Regions from separate parts of the Motilimonas thetidivivens genome, predicted to be linked through region 2. Evidence: predicted binding sites of a transcription regulator. Region 2 holds the regulator's gene; the other holds the start of a gene.
The links. The regulator LexA, encoded in region 2, represses DNA repair genes until DNA is damaged. The targets are predictions, from matches to a motif close to TACTGTATNNNNATACAGTA.
Positions count from the first base shown of each region.

Region 1 (7,153 bases), on a different contig from region 2:
GTGGCTTTGCAGTCGGATTTTAAACTGGTAGCGGGCGAGCTGGCTCATTTTAATGTGACGGACAATGCGACTAAGCATTTTTGTCCTACCTGTGGCACAGCTATTTTCAATCGTAATGCGAAGTTAGCGGGTTTAAATATGCTTTATTTCGGCACCATCCAAGCGGCCACAGCCATGAAGCCAGATGTGAATGTCTTTTGTGAGTCAAAGCTTGACTGGTTAGCGCAAGTGCTTGATGCACCTTGTTTTGAGCAAGGCATAGCTTAACGGTGCGGCATTAAAATTGGGTGCCGTGCTGTGCGAGATCCGGCAATAGAAACCGAATAAGCGCACGGCAATAATTGTGTTATGGTGGATAATTCGTTATAACCTTGGCTCCTTATTGGCAAAGAATGACAGCAACCATGAAAACTTCCTCGTCCCATAAACCGCGTCCTATGATTGACCTCTTGGTCAGTATCATTATTCCTTCTTTTATCTTGATGAAAATGAGTGGTGATGAAAAATTAGGCGCCACGGGCGGCTTGATTGTGGCCTTGGCTTTTCCGCTAGGGTGGGGTCTGTTTGAGTTAATCAAGTACCGTAAATTCAATTTTATTGCGTTACTTGGCTTAGCTAGCGTGGCGCTAACCGGTGGTATTGGCTTGTTTGAGTTAGACACTAAATGGTTGGCGATTAAAGAAGCCGCGATCCCTGCGGTGATAGGAACGGCAGTGTTAATTTCTGCCTTTACGCCTTATCCATTAGTGCGAGCCTTGTTGTTCAATCCCGACGTGATGGATGTTGAGAAGATCAAGCAAAAGCTGGAAGAGCACCACAGTACGGCGGCGTTTGAAAAGCGTTTGCTAAAGGCGACGTATTTGGTGTCGGCTTCTTTTGCTTTCTCGGCGGTGATGAATTATGTGTTGGCCAAATGGTTGGTGACGAGTCCTGCTGGCACCCCTGCATTTAATGAAGAGTTGGGTCAGTTAACCTTATACAGTTATCCCATGATCGCCTTGCCGTCGATGCTGATGATGCTAGGTATCTTTTATTATTTATGGCGCACGATACGCGATCTAACGGGGCTGACGTTAGAAGAAGTGATGTCTCCCAAAAAGTAATATGCACATCAGGTCGCTTTGAGCGGCCTTTTTTTTGCGCTGAAGAGGGGGCTGGTTGTTAGTTTATTCGCCGAGCGAGCTCGGCTGCCACAGGTTGGGGTTAACTATTGCGCTGCTTAAAGTAGTAGCAAATTAGCTGGTAGAAACGCTCAACGTGAGCGGGCTTGTCACCTTGATAAGCATGTAGAAAATAAAACTGCCACGCGCGGCCTTGGTAGTTAGGCAGCACTTGGATCAGCTGTTGATTGGCTAGTTGTTGCTGCGCTAAAAAAGCGGGAAACAGAGCGATGCCCATGTCATTAAGTAGCATTTCTAATACCGTGCTTAGGGTGTTGGTTTTAGCTGCATGATCTAAATTAAGGGTGTGTGCTTGCTTGGTGCTGACTTCAAATAATTGGATCTGTTGCTGTTGCCACGGTGTGGCTAGGTATTGATGCTGGCTAAGCTGGTTTAGTTCAGTGATCTTATTATGTTGTTGTAAATAGCGCGGCGAGGCACAAAAAATTTCTGCTACTTTGCCGATGGGGAGGGCGCGATACTGGCTGTCGCGCAGATTACCGCCAAAAATAGCCGCATCCAGATTGTACTCTCTTAAATCTTGCCATTTCCCGGTAATCACTAACTCAGGTTTCAGTTTTGGGTAGGCTAGGCATAGCTGCTTGAGCGCTGGAATTACGATGTGCTGTTCAAAAAAAGGCGGTACGGCGATTTTAAAGCAGCCGCTTGGCTCGGTTTTAACTTGGTCTAATTCCTTGAGGGTTTGACTTAGGTGCGCGCTAAGCAATTCACTGCGGCTTAACAGACTTTGGCCTACGGCGGTCAAGGCAACGCCGCGGGTATTGCGGGCCAATAATTGCTGGCCGATTTCTTGCTCTAGGCGCTTTATTTGTTGGCTGATGGCCGATTTACTCATACCCAGTTTTTTCGCCGCTGCCGAAAAAGAGCGTTTGTTGGCGACTTCTACAAAAATAAGCAACAGCGGCGCTAGCTTGATAGTGTTCATTATTTTAAACAATCAGTTAATTTTTTGGTTATTGTTGATTTTTGTCTGGTTTTTTATACTAAGTCAATCGATTAGATGAGCTAGTCGAGATGTTTAGCAAAATAGGAGATAGACAATGACAGCTTTAGTGATCGTGGATTCAACGCCACTTGATGCGCAGTTAATGGCGCAATATCGTGAACAAGCCGCGGCTAGTTTAGTGCCTTTTGGCGGTGAGTTTATGAGTAAGGGCGAGCTGCAAGTGCTGCATGGTGAAACGGGTTTTAGCCACAAGGCGGTGCTGCGTTTTGACTCGCACGAATTGGCAAAAGCTTGGTATTACAGTGAGGCTTACCAGGCATTAACAGGTTTGCGTAATCAGGCCATGCGCAGTCAGTTTCATTTGATTTGATAGCAGGAGCTCTTTGCTAAATCGCCGAGCTCGCCTCCCATCTACATGGGGGCGAGTTTGGATATTTATCGCCGCATGACTGCGGCTCCTACTGGGTCTATTGCTTAGTGACCCGCAGAAAGTAGATCTGGGTTGATCACTAGGTTGCGAACACCGTGCGCATGATCTTCGTTGAAGTCGTTGCTTTCTAACCATTTAGCAACGGTTGCTATGTTCACTTTGGCCACTTGTGGGCGCACACTCCAAGTCACTTGGAACGGTGAGCCTTTTTCATTGTAGCTTGGACCTGTGGTTGAGCCCGCGTATTGAATTGGCGTGCCTGTGTTGGTTGGGATGTTAAGGGCTTGGTAGACGCCGTTTTGCTCGGCGTATTCGGTTAGCTTAACAAAGTCTAGCGCCTTGCTGTCATTAACCAATACAAACACTTGGGTTTCAACGCGCAGTTGTGGGTTGCCGATGGCATCACTTAAACATGAGCCTAGCGTTGGGCCCGGTTTCACTTGGGCGCTTGAGTGCACGTAGTGCAATTCAATGGTATCGCCCGATTTTAGCTTATTGTGCTCGCCTTTCCCCACTTCTTGCGCAAATGGAGCAAGTTCAGCTTCGGTTAACTTGCCACTGTAAACGTAACCACTTTCGTAGCCTTTGCCATCGCCGTTACCTGCATATTTGGTAAATTCACCGCCTTTGTGCTCGGCATTTTTGTGAAAGTGAATATTACACAGGTTCATGGCTGTGTAAGCTGGCGCAGCAGAGAAAATACGCTTGTTGTTACCCGCTAAGGTATCGATGTCGCGTGGTGATTGTGGACCGAACCCCTTTCCTTGGGTATTTTCGGCAAGAGCAGCGCGTTGCTGTGCAATCACGTTATCGTCGACGCTGTGATCGCTGGCGGCTTGGCTAGCAAGGGGGAAAAGAGCAATGCTAGTGCAAAGCGCGAGTAGTGTTTTGGTCATAATGTTCTTCCAATTAACAAATGCCTAACGGCACGATGTGATAACGTCGCGCCAATAGAGTGGTATGCCAGTAGGCTCTATTGAGCCTGTAATGCTTGCTGGTCAATACTAAGGAGGCGCAAGAATAGAGGATTTCACTTGCTAAAATTGTGATGTATGTCATCTTTTTATAGCCAGCAATATTAAGTTAAGTTAATGAATTAACTTTGATTTTATGAATTGCAAGATGAAAGATTTTGGCAAAACAACCCAACCTGGGTTATGATTTCTGTATCTACATACAGTGGTCTTTAGTATGAAAACCCTGCCCGAAAAATATTATCTTAGCCACTTTTTTGAGCTGGTGCGTTTTATTGAATCAACCAGCCAGCATTTGCTAACGGTGCAGCAACAACAGCAATTTGCGCAGGTGAAAGGGTTAACCGAGCCCGCCTTGTGTTTACTGGTGCGTATTGTGAATCGTAAAAGTCGCTTTGTGCAGTGGGCACAATTAGATTATGTCGAAATACCCGATCGTGATGCTGCCATTGCTGAGCTAAAGGCACTGCAATTAGTCTCGTCAGCTGCATCCGCCCCTTTATCGGATTTACTACCTGAGCTGAATAAAGCCCAGCTACAAACCATTTGCATGAGTGCAAATGCGCCAGTTACTCCTCCAGCTTCGGCCAAAAAACAACTGTGGTATCAATGCGCTTTAGAACATAGCGGTGTTGTTGATACGACTCAGCATGAGCTTTGTCTGGCTTATTTGCACTCCGACTTTCGGACGTTATTCGAGTACTGTTTATTTCTTTATTTTGGCCACCTAGGTGGCACCTTAGCGCAATTTGCAATGCGTGATCTGGGTGTATTGAAAACGATGGCTAGTTCGTCAGCTCCCCGCTTAAATGCCCATTTTGATCGGCTGGCTGAGGCACAATCTGGCTACCACTACAGCCAACAGCTTAGGTTGTTAAAACAATGGGATGAAGCGGCAAAATGGCAAGCCGCTGAAGGGCTGCTGAGTGCAGAAAAAGTGACACCTGTAGGTAGCTATGCCAACGATAAGTTTGATTTGCTCAGCTATAAACTGGGTTTGCAATTACTCGAGCGCGACCCAGCACAAGGGCTGGCCTTGCTGGCGTTAAGTGGGCATGCCTCGGCGCAAGAAAAGCGCATTCGTATTTTATACCAACAGGGCGAATTGGAACTGTGTCAGCAGTTATTAAATGCTATTTTGGATGACGCTAGCGATGAGCACCTGGTGTTTTTTGCGCAAGATTTCTTACGCTTGAAGTTCTCAGCACAGCGTACCTCAATCTTAACCGAGATGTTACGCAATGCCGCGCCAGCCATAGCCTTAGATGAGGCTTTTGTTGGCTCACCAGAGCAAGGGGTGATTGATTATTATCAGCGCCAAGGTATTACCGCCATTTACGGCGAGAACCAGATTTGGCGAGCCTTATTTTGTTTAACTTTCTGGCCCGAACTTTATCAAGACGAGAAAAGCCAGCTCAGCAATGAATTTTCCTTACTGCCGAAAACCATCAAAGACAATGCCTTTTATGCCACCTTTCGCACTGAAATAGAAACTCGACTCGCTCACCTGCAAACACCTGCTGCGTTCAAGGCTTGGTTGGTACAGCAAGTGGCGCAACATTATGGTAAGCCTAACGGTTTTATGTTTTGGTACGACGATTTATTGCAAGATCTGGCGCTGTTGGTTGACCATGCGCCAAGCTATGCCTTGATCAGTCATTTACGATTAATGAGCCAGCAATATTTAAGCGTAAAGGATGGCTACCCTGACTTAATCGGCGTCAAGGACGGTCAGTTGTTTGCGCAAGAAATCAAAGCGCCCGGTGATAGCTTGCGTCGCAATCAGTGGATCAGGATCCAGCAATTAAGCCAAGCAGGCTTAGCGGTATCGATTCAGCCTGTTGAGTGGCAACTCGATCCGCAGCAGCCTTATGTGATTGTTGATGTGGAAACCACAGGGGGCCATAAAGATTATGATCGCATTACCGAAATTGCCATGGTGAAGGTGGTTGGCGGTAAGGTGGTGGATCAGTTCACTAGCTTAGTGGATCCATTGCGCCATATCCCGCAGCGCATTACCGCGCTGACCGGAATCAGCAATCAAATGGTGGCCGACGCGCCCGAGTTTGCGCAAGTGGCGAAAACGGTTGATAAATTTAGCCAAGGTGCCATTTTTGTTGCCCACAACGTGAATTTTGATATGGGCATGGTGAAAGCCGAATTTACTCGCTGTGGGTTAGCTTATCATCGCGCTAAATTATGTACCGTAGTGTTAGCGCGCAAGTGGTTACCCGGTTATGACTCTTATTCCTTAGCCAATATTTGCGCGGCGCGCGGGATTAATTTACAAGGCCATCACCGTGCTTTAAATGATGCCCTCGCCACGGCCGAGCTGTTTATTGAAATTAACAACCTACGTCACGCTGATAGTGCAGATTAAAGGCCTATTTCACGCACCATAATAAAGGCGATCCCGACCATTTGTAACAACAGGGCGATGTTTTTCATGGTGGCTGCTTGTTGTCGTAGCTGTTGCTCTTGCTCGTTCAGCTCGAGGTTAGCGAGATATAAGTTGTTTACCTTGTCTCTGTCTTGTTGCTGTTGTTGATCAAGCGCTGCGTTGATTTCAGTTAACTGGCTAAGGGATATTTCAGGTAAGGGTTGGCGCAGGTAGTAATAGATTTGCTGATTTAGTGCATTGGCTATATTGGCATCGAGATCACCTTGATTTAGCAAGCTTAATAACAGCTCTCGTTTTCTTTCGAGGTCGGATGCGTGTTGCCAGCGTAGTTGGCTAAGGCGGTTGTTTTGTTGCTGCTTATGCTGAAGTAAGCTGATTTCGTTTTGGTAGTTTTCAACAACGACATGACTCATTAATGCTGCTCCCAGATTCATGGCTAGGCCAAGCGTTAACCAAAACCAAGCTTTTCTTAACCAGTTTGTTAGCGAGAATTGCATCTTTCCTCCGTGCCATGGTTAGGTGACGTCACTTAAGTTTTAGTATGGTTGCATTTCTATTGTTCGACTGAGGTATGTCAGATTATTTAGTGGGTATAGTTTATTTTTCCATGATTGAAGGGCATGAAAGCAGGTGTGCATCGTGGCCGAAGCGCGCAATTATTGCTATAACCAGATAAGAGCAAACAAGAAATAAGCGAACAGTGCTTAGGAGTCATTATGTCGATAGGACACCAACAACAAGCGCAGTCTGGCCGCTTTTATACCGAGCCTGATGGTCCAAATAGTGCTGAGATGACCTACACCCGTGAGGGAGAGGTGATTTATGTCAACAGTACCTTAGTGCCTGAGCAATTCCGAGGGCAGGGAATTGCAATGCAATTGATGGAAGCCATGGTGGCCTTTGCGGCACTTGAGGGGTTACAAGTTGTGCCGCGATGTAGCTATGTGGAGGTGATGTTTAGGCGCCACCCACAGTGGCAACCTTTATTGCACCAGCCGTTGGCATAGCCAACGGCTTGACTGGGTTAAGCAAACATCATCCGCCACCACAGTCCGGGTAGGCTGGTGAAGCCGGTGGTGTAATGTACGATTTGATTATCTTTTACCACCATAATGGTGGGCGTGACCGCTATGTTCCACATTTGGCTAAGTTGACCGCTGGGATCGTTGATAACGTGAAACTGATATTCATGATGTTGGGTATATTGGTTTAGCCTCGCAT
Region 1 is NZ_JBKFDK010000008.1:15,418-22,570, forward strand. Features, by position in the region: gene ACK8OT_RS08015 (GFA family protein) at 1-267, shown strand, start outside; gene ACK8OT_RS08020 (VC0807 family protein) at 405-1,103, shown strand; gene ACK8OT_RS08025 (LysR family transcriptional regulator) at 1,204-2,106, opposite strand; gene ACK8OT_RS08030 (DUF1330 domain-containing protein) at 2,222-2,497, shown strand; gene ACK8OT_RS08035 (delta-class carbonic anhydrase) at 2,602-3,453, opposite strand; gene ACK8OT_RS08040 (exonuclease domain-containing protein) at 3,749-5,911, shown strand; gene ACK8OT_RS08045 (hypothetical protein) at 5,908-6,429, opposite strand; gene ACK8OT_RS08050 (GNAT family N-acetyltransferase) at 6,649-6,939, shown strand; gene ACK8OT_RS08055 (protein disulfide oxidoreductase) at 6,957-7,153, opposite strand, start outside.
Region 1: ACK8OT_RS08040 (exonuclease domain-containing protein) is a predicted target of LexA. The motif match lies at 3,720-3,739, and genes of this name have one in related genera.

Region 2 (7,153 bases):
AATGTCCATCGCAGGTGCCGCTAGGCTCATATAATTGGCTCGTGATGTCATGCTTTATCTCCTTCCTTTATGATTCTAAGGCACAATAACAAGCGGCTTGAATCCGGTATTGAATATTTCCGACATGATAAAATTTACCCGCCAAATAAAACCCTACTGACACAGTCTGACACTCGCAGCTCCTATGCTTATCTCGTTGATAACACAAACCTAAAGGAAACAAGATGAACACAGTTATTGAAATGGTCAACTTTAAATTGGCAGCAGGCGTCACCGAGCAAGATTTACTTGCCGCCACCAAACAAAGTCATGCTTTTATAGCTGGCTTGGACGGTTTTCAATACCGCTCCCTTAGTTATAATGAAGCGTCGCAAACATGGACGGATATTGTTTATTGGCAATCGATGGAGACAGCAAAAGCCGCTAGCGACGCCTTTATGGGCTGTGCCGATTGCCAAGCCTTAATTGCCCTGATAGATAAAGAATCAGTGGTGATGCAGCACCAAGAAGTGCATTTTTCATCCTGCGATGCGGCGTAATTAACTCAATCAAGCACGGGCTTGGTCAACCTTGATTTGGCCCGTGATAAGGATAATCAGTGAGTAAATCAGAGCGCTTGTTTGCCCTGTTAACATTGCTACGCAGTAAGCGATATGCCGTCACCGCCGCGCAGCTAGCCCAGGCCATGGAAGTCAGCGAGCGCACCATTTATCGTGATATTCAGTCGTTGATCTTATCCGGCGTACCGATTGCGGGTGAAGCGGGTGTCGGTTATTTGTTACAAGCAGGCTCACACTTACCCCCCTTGATGTTTAACGAGCAAGAAATGGTTGCCCTAGAGTTAGGCATGAGAATGGTCAGGGCTTGGTCCGACCCCGAATTAGCCAGCGCCACCAATACCGCCTCACATAAGATCTTGTCTGTGTTGCCCGATCACTTAAAGCGGCAATTGGAAAGCTTTCCGATTTTAGTGCCGGATTATCACATCCAGTCTAAAACCGCGGCTCATAGCCAGCAATTGCGCCACGCCACCGATGCCATGCAGAAAATCTGCATTGACTACACAGCCGAAGACGGCGCATTAACCTCACGCGTGTTACAGCCGCTTGGGCAAATATTTTGGGGTAAGGTATGGACCTTAATTGCTTGGTGCGAGCTAAGAAACGCCTATCGGCATTTTCGCATTGATAGGATCCAGCACCTATCACTGCTACCGGATCACTTTAGCACCGGGCCAGAAAAGTCACTGCCTCATTACATCGCGCAATATGTGCCGCCAGAGGGTTAAGCTCTCTAGCAAAATACAATTTAATCCTTGGGCATGTATGCGCCATTTATTTCCGGAGCGAGCTCCGGTCTTAAAGCCTCTGCAATCGTAGGTGCACGGTTCTCTGCTCGAACATGGCCCATTCTCAGAGCAAACTCAGTCCTAAAACAAAAAACCGCCAACTTCGGCGGTCTTTCTGAGATTTAGTTAGCGCGACTTGGCAATTACATCCAATCGGCGTTGCGAATAACGCCTACCGCGATGCCTTCAACATCGAAGTGCTCGTTGGCTAAGTCTACTTTAATGGTATTGAATTCTTCATTCTCTGGGTGCAGTAACACTTGGCGGCCATCACGTTGGAAGCGTTTAACGGTTACTTCATCTTCCACTCGGGCCACGATCACTTGGCCATTGTGAACATCTTTGGTTTTATGCACCGCCAGTAAATCGCCGTCCATAATACCGATATCTTTCATGCTCATGCCGCTAACTCGTAGTAAAAAGTCGGCACTAGGGTGAAACAAATTCGGGTCAACCTTGTAATTACACTCGACGTGCTCTTGCGCAAGAATGGGCTCACCAGCGGCCACACGACCAATTAGAGGTAGACCTTCTTCTTCGTTAGCGGCTTCTTCAACTTCAACAAGACGGATACCTCGGGAAGTGCCCGGCATCATTTCAATGGCGCCTTTTTTGGCCAGCGCCTTTAAATGCTCTTCGGCTGAGTTAGCACTTTTAAAGCCAAGTTGTTTGGCGATTTCGGCTCGCGTTGGCGGAAGGCCCGTGGCGGCGATGTTTTCTTTTATCAGTTCAAGAATTTCTGCTTGGCGCGGTGTTAATGGCTTCATGGTTTTTGCCTGTTTTTATATACAGTTAACTGTGAGTATATACAGTGAGCCTAAGCTAAGCAAGGGATTACCTTGATAAAATAAGCAAAATCCAAAGGCTAATCACCAATCAAGTGAGTTACTTAAAACAGTAAAATATCAGCCCAGACATAAACCGTTAAGGTTAAGGCAACAAATACAGCCGCAGACCCTAAATCCTTGGCGCGCCCTGCTAGTTCATGTTTTTCTAAGCCGACTCGGTCAACCACGGCTTCCACGGCCGAGTTCAGCAGCTCAACAATAATCACAATAAGCAGACAGGCGATCATTAAGATCCGTTCAACTTGCTCGACATCAAGCCAGCAAGCCAGTGGAATAAAAATAGCGGCCAGCAACAGCTCTTGACGAAACGCGGCTTCATGGGTGAAAGCATGACGAAAGCCCTGCATGGAATACATGGCCGCCATCACAATCCGCTTTATCCCTGTGTTTTTTTCCATTTTTATGTCCTTTTATTCACAAATTCCCACTATTTTTAGTGTATTTTAGCGCCATTGAATGCAGTAGCTTGAAGCGGTGATATGACAAGCTGACGACAGCATGGTGCAATCTATACCTTAACTACTTGAAAGGCAGGTAGGAGGCATGAGAGAAAATCCCCATAAGTATAGATGAACGATGTGATGGGGTAGGACTGGTGTTCCAGTGAGCAAACCGAGCCAACACAGCTGCAACTTCAATTAGGAAGGATATAATTGATGATAAGCAAAACAAGAGGTTATAGGAAATAATGAATTTTTTGCAAGGTTTTTTCTTAAACCATCTCGTTAGCAGTAAAACCGTGCCAGCGAGCCCCCAAGCGGATCTGCATTTAGACTTGGACAAACCTATTGTTTATGCATTAAAAACTTTATCGTCCAGTGATTTGCTCACACTGCAGCGAGCGTGTCGTGATTTGGGCCTGCCCGACCCACTCACCCCGATGACCATTAATGGCCAAACCATTACCCGCTATGTCTGTTTGAATATGCCCAAACAGCTGTTTTCAAGCACCCCGCGCAAAGCTTACCAAGACCAATTTAAAACCCTGCTTAATTTGCACCAAGGTGACAGTGAGATAGACGTACAACTGGTGCCCGTCACCTTATTTTGGGGTCGCGCGCCCGGTTACGAAGGCCATAAGCCGTGGTTTTCAATTCTGAAAGCCAGCTCACCCAATTGGATTAATAAGGCCTTCACTATTTTGTTTCGCGGCCGCGACAACTTGATCCGTTTTAGCAAGCCGATTTCGCTGCAGCGGTTAAATCGTGATTATGGTGATGATCCTAATCTTGCCACTAAGTTAGAAAAAATTGCCTATACCCATTTTGCACGGCAGAAACTGGCGGCCAAAGGGCCAAAATTGCCCGATCGCAACAAAATGCGCCGCGCTCTATTGGCATCCAATGAAATTCATCAAGCCATAGTTAAAGCCAGCCAAGAACAAGGTATTTCACTGGCGCAGGCAGAACAAAAAGCCACCCACTATCTTAATGAAATCGCGTCAGACTTTTCTTACCCTATGGTGCGTTTTGGTGACAAGGTATTAACTTGGATCTGGCATCGAATCTATCAAGGCATAGTGGTAAACAACGCCGAGACGGTGCGAAATTTGGCGCAAAAATGCCACGAAATTGTGTTTTTGCCTTGCCACCGCAGCCACATGGATTACTTGCTACTCTCGTCGGTGATTTATCAACAAGGCATGACACCACCGCACATTGCTGCAGGCGTCAACCTGAATTTCTTCCCCGCTGGGCCTATCTTTCGTCGCGGCGGCGCGTTTTTTATTCGCCGCACTTTCAAGGGCAATCCCCTATATGCCAGCGTGTTTAAAGCCTATTTAAGTTATTTGTTTAGCAAGGGCTACTCCCTGGAGTTTTTTACCGAAGGGGGTCGCAGCCGTACCGGTCGCTTACTGCCAGCTAAAACCGGCATGTTAGGCATGACCATTGAAGCCATGCAGCAAAGCCCTAACCGCCCTATCGCGTTAATTCCCGTATGTTTAGGTTATGACCACGTAATGGAAGTGGCGACTTATGTTAAGGAGCTGCAAGGGCAGAAGAAACAAAAAGAATCGTTTTTACAGGTACTTTCCATCACCAAAAAACTGGGCAACTTTGGCCAAGGCTTTGTTAACTTTGGCGAGCCCATTCTGCTGAATCAGTTTTTAGATCAAGTCCAGCCGCAATGGCGTGAGCAAGGCGATTTAACCTTAAGTCCAGAGTTTAGCCACACCATCAATCAACTTGGCCGCAGCGTGATGACAGGTATCAACAATGCCGCCGCCGTGAATGCCTTGCCGCTATGCAGCCTAGTATTACTGGCCAGCAAACGTCACACCTTAAGCAAGGAACAATTGCTGACTCAGGTAAGTGCTTACTTAGTGCTGTTAAAGCAAGTGCCCTACAGCCAACAGGTCAGCTTACCCAGCGGCGAAGCTAATAACGACAACGCTGGCGGAGCCATTGGCGGAGCCCAAGCATTACTTGATTCAGCGCTAAGTCTAAACAAGTTCCATATTTACCAAGACAGCTTGGGCGACATCATCAGCATTGCCGCCGATCAAAGTATGCTGCTCACCTTCTATCGTAACAATATCATTCACTTATTTGCGCTACCGGCGCTAATGACCAGCCTAGTTCAGCACTATGATGGAATTACCCTAGATCAGCTCCAAGCCAAATTGAACCAAGTCTACCCGCTGATCCAAGCTGAACTGTTTTTACCTTGGAACGCAGAGGAAATGTGGCAACAAGGCCGAGCTTACTTGCAGCAACTAGTGCAACTGGGTTGGATAAATCAGCAAGACGATGCCACTAACCCAGATTCATCAAGCTATCGCATCAACCCTAACCTGCGTACTCAAGCCTATTTACTGGCCAATATTATTGATGAGACCATTCAGCGCTATCACATCGTTCTGAGCTTACTGCAAAGCCCAACCCAAATTGAGCTAGCCTCGCTGGCCAAACAAAGCACCCAAGTGGCTGAGCGTCTTGGGCAAATTCACGGTATTCGGGCGCCTGAGTTTTTTGATCAAAAAGTACTGCAAGTGTTTATTGAGCAGCTGCAACAGCAGGCTTATATCGATGAGGCAGGCAATATCAACCCGGCTTCACTGGGAGAGTTACATCAACTGACCCGCCAGTTACTGTCAGATGAAGTGCTCTGGACCATAGAGCACACCATAGATAATCAATATCGCCAAGCCAGTAGCTAAGCCCAGTAGCTAAGCCCAGTAGCTAAGCTAAGTTAAGTTAAACAAAGTGTACTGCGTTGCTTAAATTAAGCGCGCAGCATCCAATCAAGGGCAATACCAACGAAAATAGCCAGTCCAACATAATTGTTGTTTAAAAAAGCACGAAAACAATCCGGCCCTTGGCGGGCGCTAATTAAGTTTTGCTGATAAACAAACAGCCCAGCTGCCACCAATAATCCCCAATAAAAACTAGCGCCGGCTTGGGTTAGCCAAGCAAATGCCAATAAGCAAACTAAAGTTAATGCTTGCAGTAAGCCGGTGATTAACTTATCGAAACGGCCAAACAAAATGGCGGTCGACTTAATGCCGATTTTTAAATCATCATCCCGATCCACCATGGCATACATGGTGTCGTAGGCGATGGTCCAAGTGACATTGGCAATAAACAGCAACCAAAGACTGGCCGGTAGCGCATTGGTTTGTGCGGCATAAGCCATGGGGATCGCCCAGCTAAATGCTAGCCCTAGCACCAGCTGAGGTAAGTGGGTGTAGCGCTTCATAAAGGGATAACAAAAGGCCAACGCCAGCGCCGCAAAAGACAGCAAAATAGTTTTGGTGTTAAGGGTTAACACCAAGGCAAACGCCGCTAAACATAGCACACCAAATAAAGTAAGTGCTTCCTTACTATTTACGGTGCCAGACGGCATGGGACGATGCTTAGTTCGAGAAACATGACCATCAACCTTGCGATCAGCAAAGTCATTAATCACACAGCCCGCCGAGCGCATCAAAAACACCCCCAGCACAAACACCACTAACACCCATAAATCGGGCAATCCCTGCGCCGCCGACCAGAGCGCCCAACAGGTTGGCCACAATAATAATAAGCTGCCGATGGGACGATCAAAACGGGTTAATTGAATATAAGCTTGGCGCTTGGATGCCGATAAAAAAGAGAGAGCCATCATTCACCTGTTGGTTTTTTATCTTGATGATTAGGTCGATACGCCATGGCAGACGGTAAAAAAATCTCATGCACGAGTAAGGGTTTATTTGCTAAATGAAACAAAGAGCGACGCCCCCACAGACCCACTTCGGGTAGTGAAACAACGCTTTTCACCGCCTCAACGATTTTGGCTGACTCGGGTAAAGCGGCAATCACTAAGTCTTCACGGGTCATATTGGGTGAGTTAAACAAGGTGGCGCCCAGCGGCTGCTCACCCAACTGCGCTAATTTTTGCTCTTCACCCGTTAAGGTGCTGGCTGGGATCACCGTTCGCGCATAAACCCAAGGCTCACCATCACAGCACAACAGCACTTCACGGATCAGATGCTCTGCAGTCATTGAATAATGCGGCGATAAGGCCAGTGCTTGCTGCTCTTGTTCGCTGGCCGTACTAAAGTTTTGACCAATCACACACACCTGAAATTCACTGCAATTTGCCTGTAAACGCGCCGTTAAAGAGCCTGAGTCTGTTAACCAATCCATTAATCCCGCTGGCAAATCAGGCCGCTGCGTTAGCGTTAACCAGTGCGCATCTGCGCCCAGTGGAAACGCGCTTTGAATAATCGAGGTTAATGAAAGTGGCGACAAAAGACGTCCTTGTAACTTAACAAAAGGGCCAAAGGCTATTTAGCTTTATTTCGACCGCAAATTGTAACCCGTGAACCCAAAATCTTCTATGCTAATACTTAACAGCAGCCATACTTTACCCTAAACTGCTGACATCTATTTGTTTTATAAATACCAACTGGAATTGAATCATGAAAAAAGGGCTGCTTTCCTTACTTTTACTCTTGTTCATCAGTGCGCCCAGC
Region 2 is NZ_JBKFDK010000029.1:10,354-17,506, forward strand. Features, by position in the region: gene ACK8OT_RS17385 (carboxymuconolactone decarboxylase family protein) at 1-51, opposite strand, end outside; gene ACK8OT_RS17390 (hypothetical protein) at 225-539, shown strand; gene ACK8OT_RS17395 (helix-turn-helix transcriptional regulator) at 599-1,288, shown strand; gene lexA (transcriptional repressor LexA) at 1,492-2,115, opposite strand; gene ACK8OT_RS17405 (diacylglycerol kinase) at 2,238-2,594, opposite strand; gene plsB (glycerol-3-phosphate 1-O-acyltransferase PlsB) at 2,885-5,356, shown strand; gene ubiA (4-hydroxybenzoate octaprenyltransferase) at 5,422-6,300, opposite strand; gene ACK8OT_RS17420 (chorismate--pyruvate lyase family protein) at 6,300-6,929, opposite strand; gene ACK8OT_RS17425 (flagellar basal body-associated protein FliL) at 7,100-7,153, shown strand, end outside.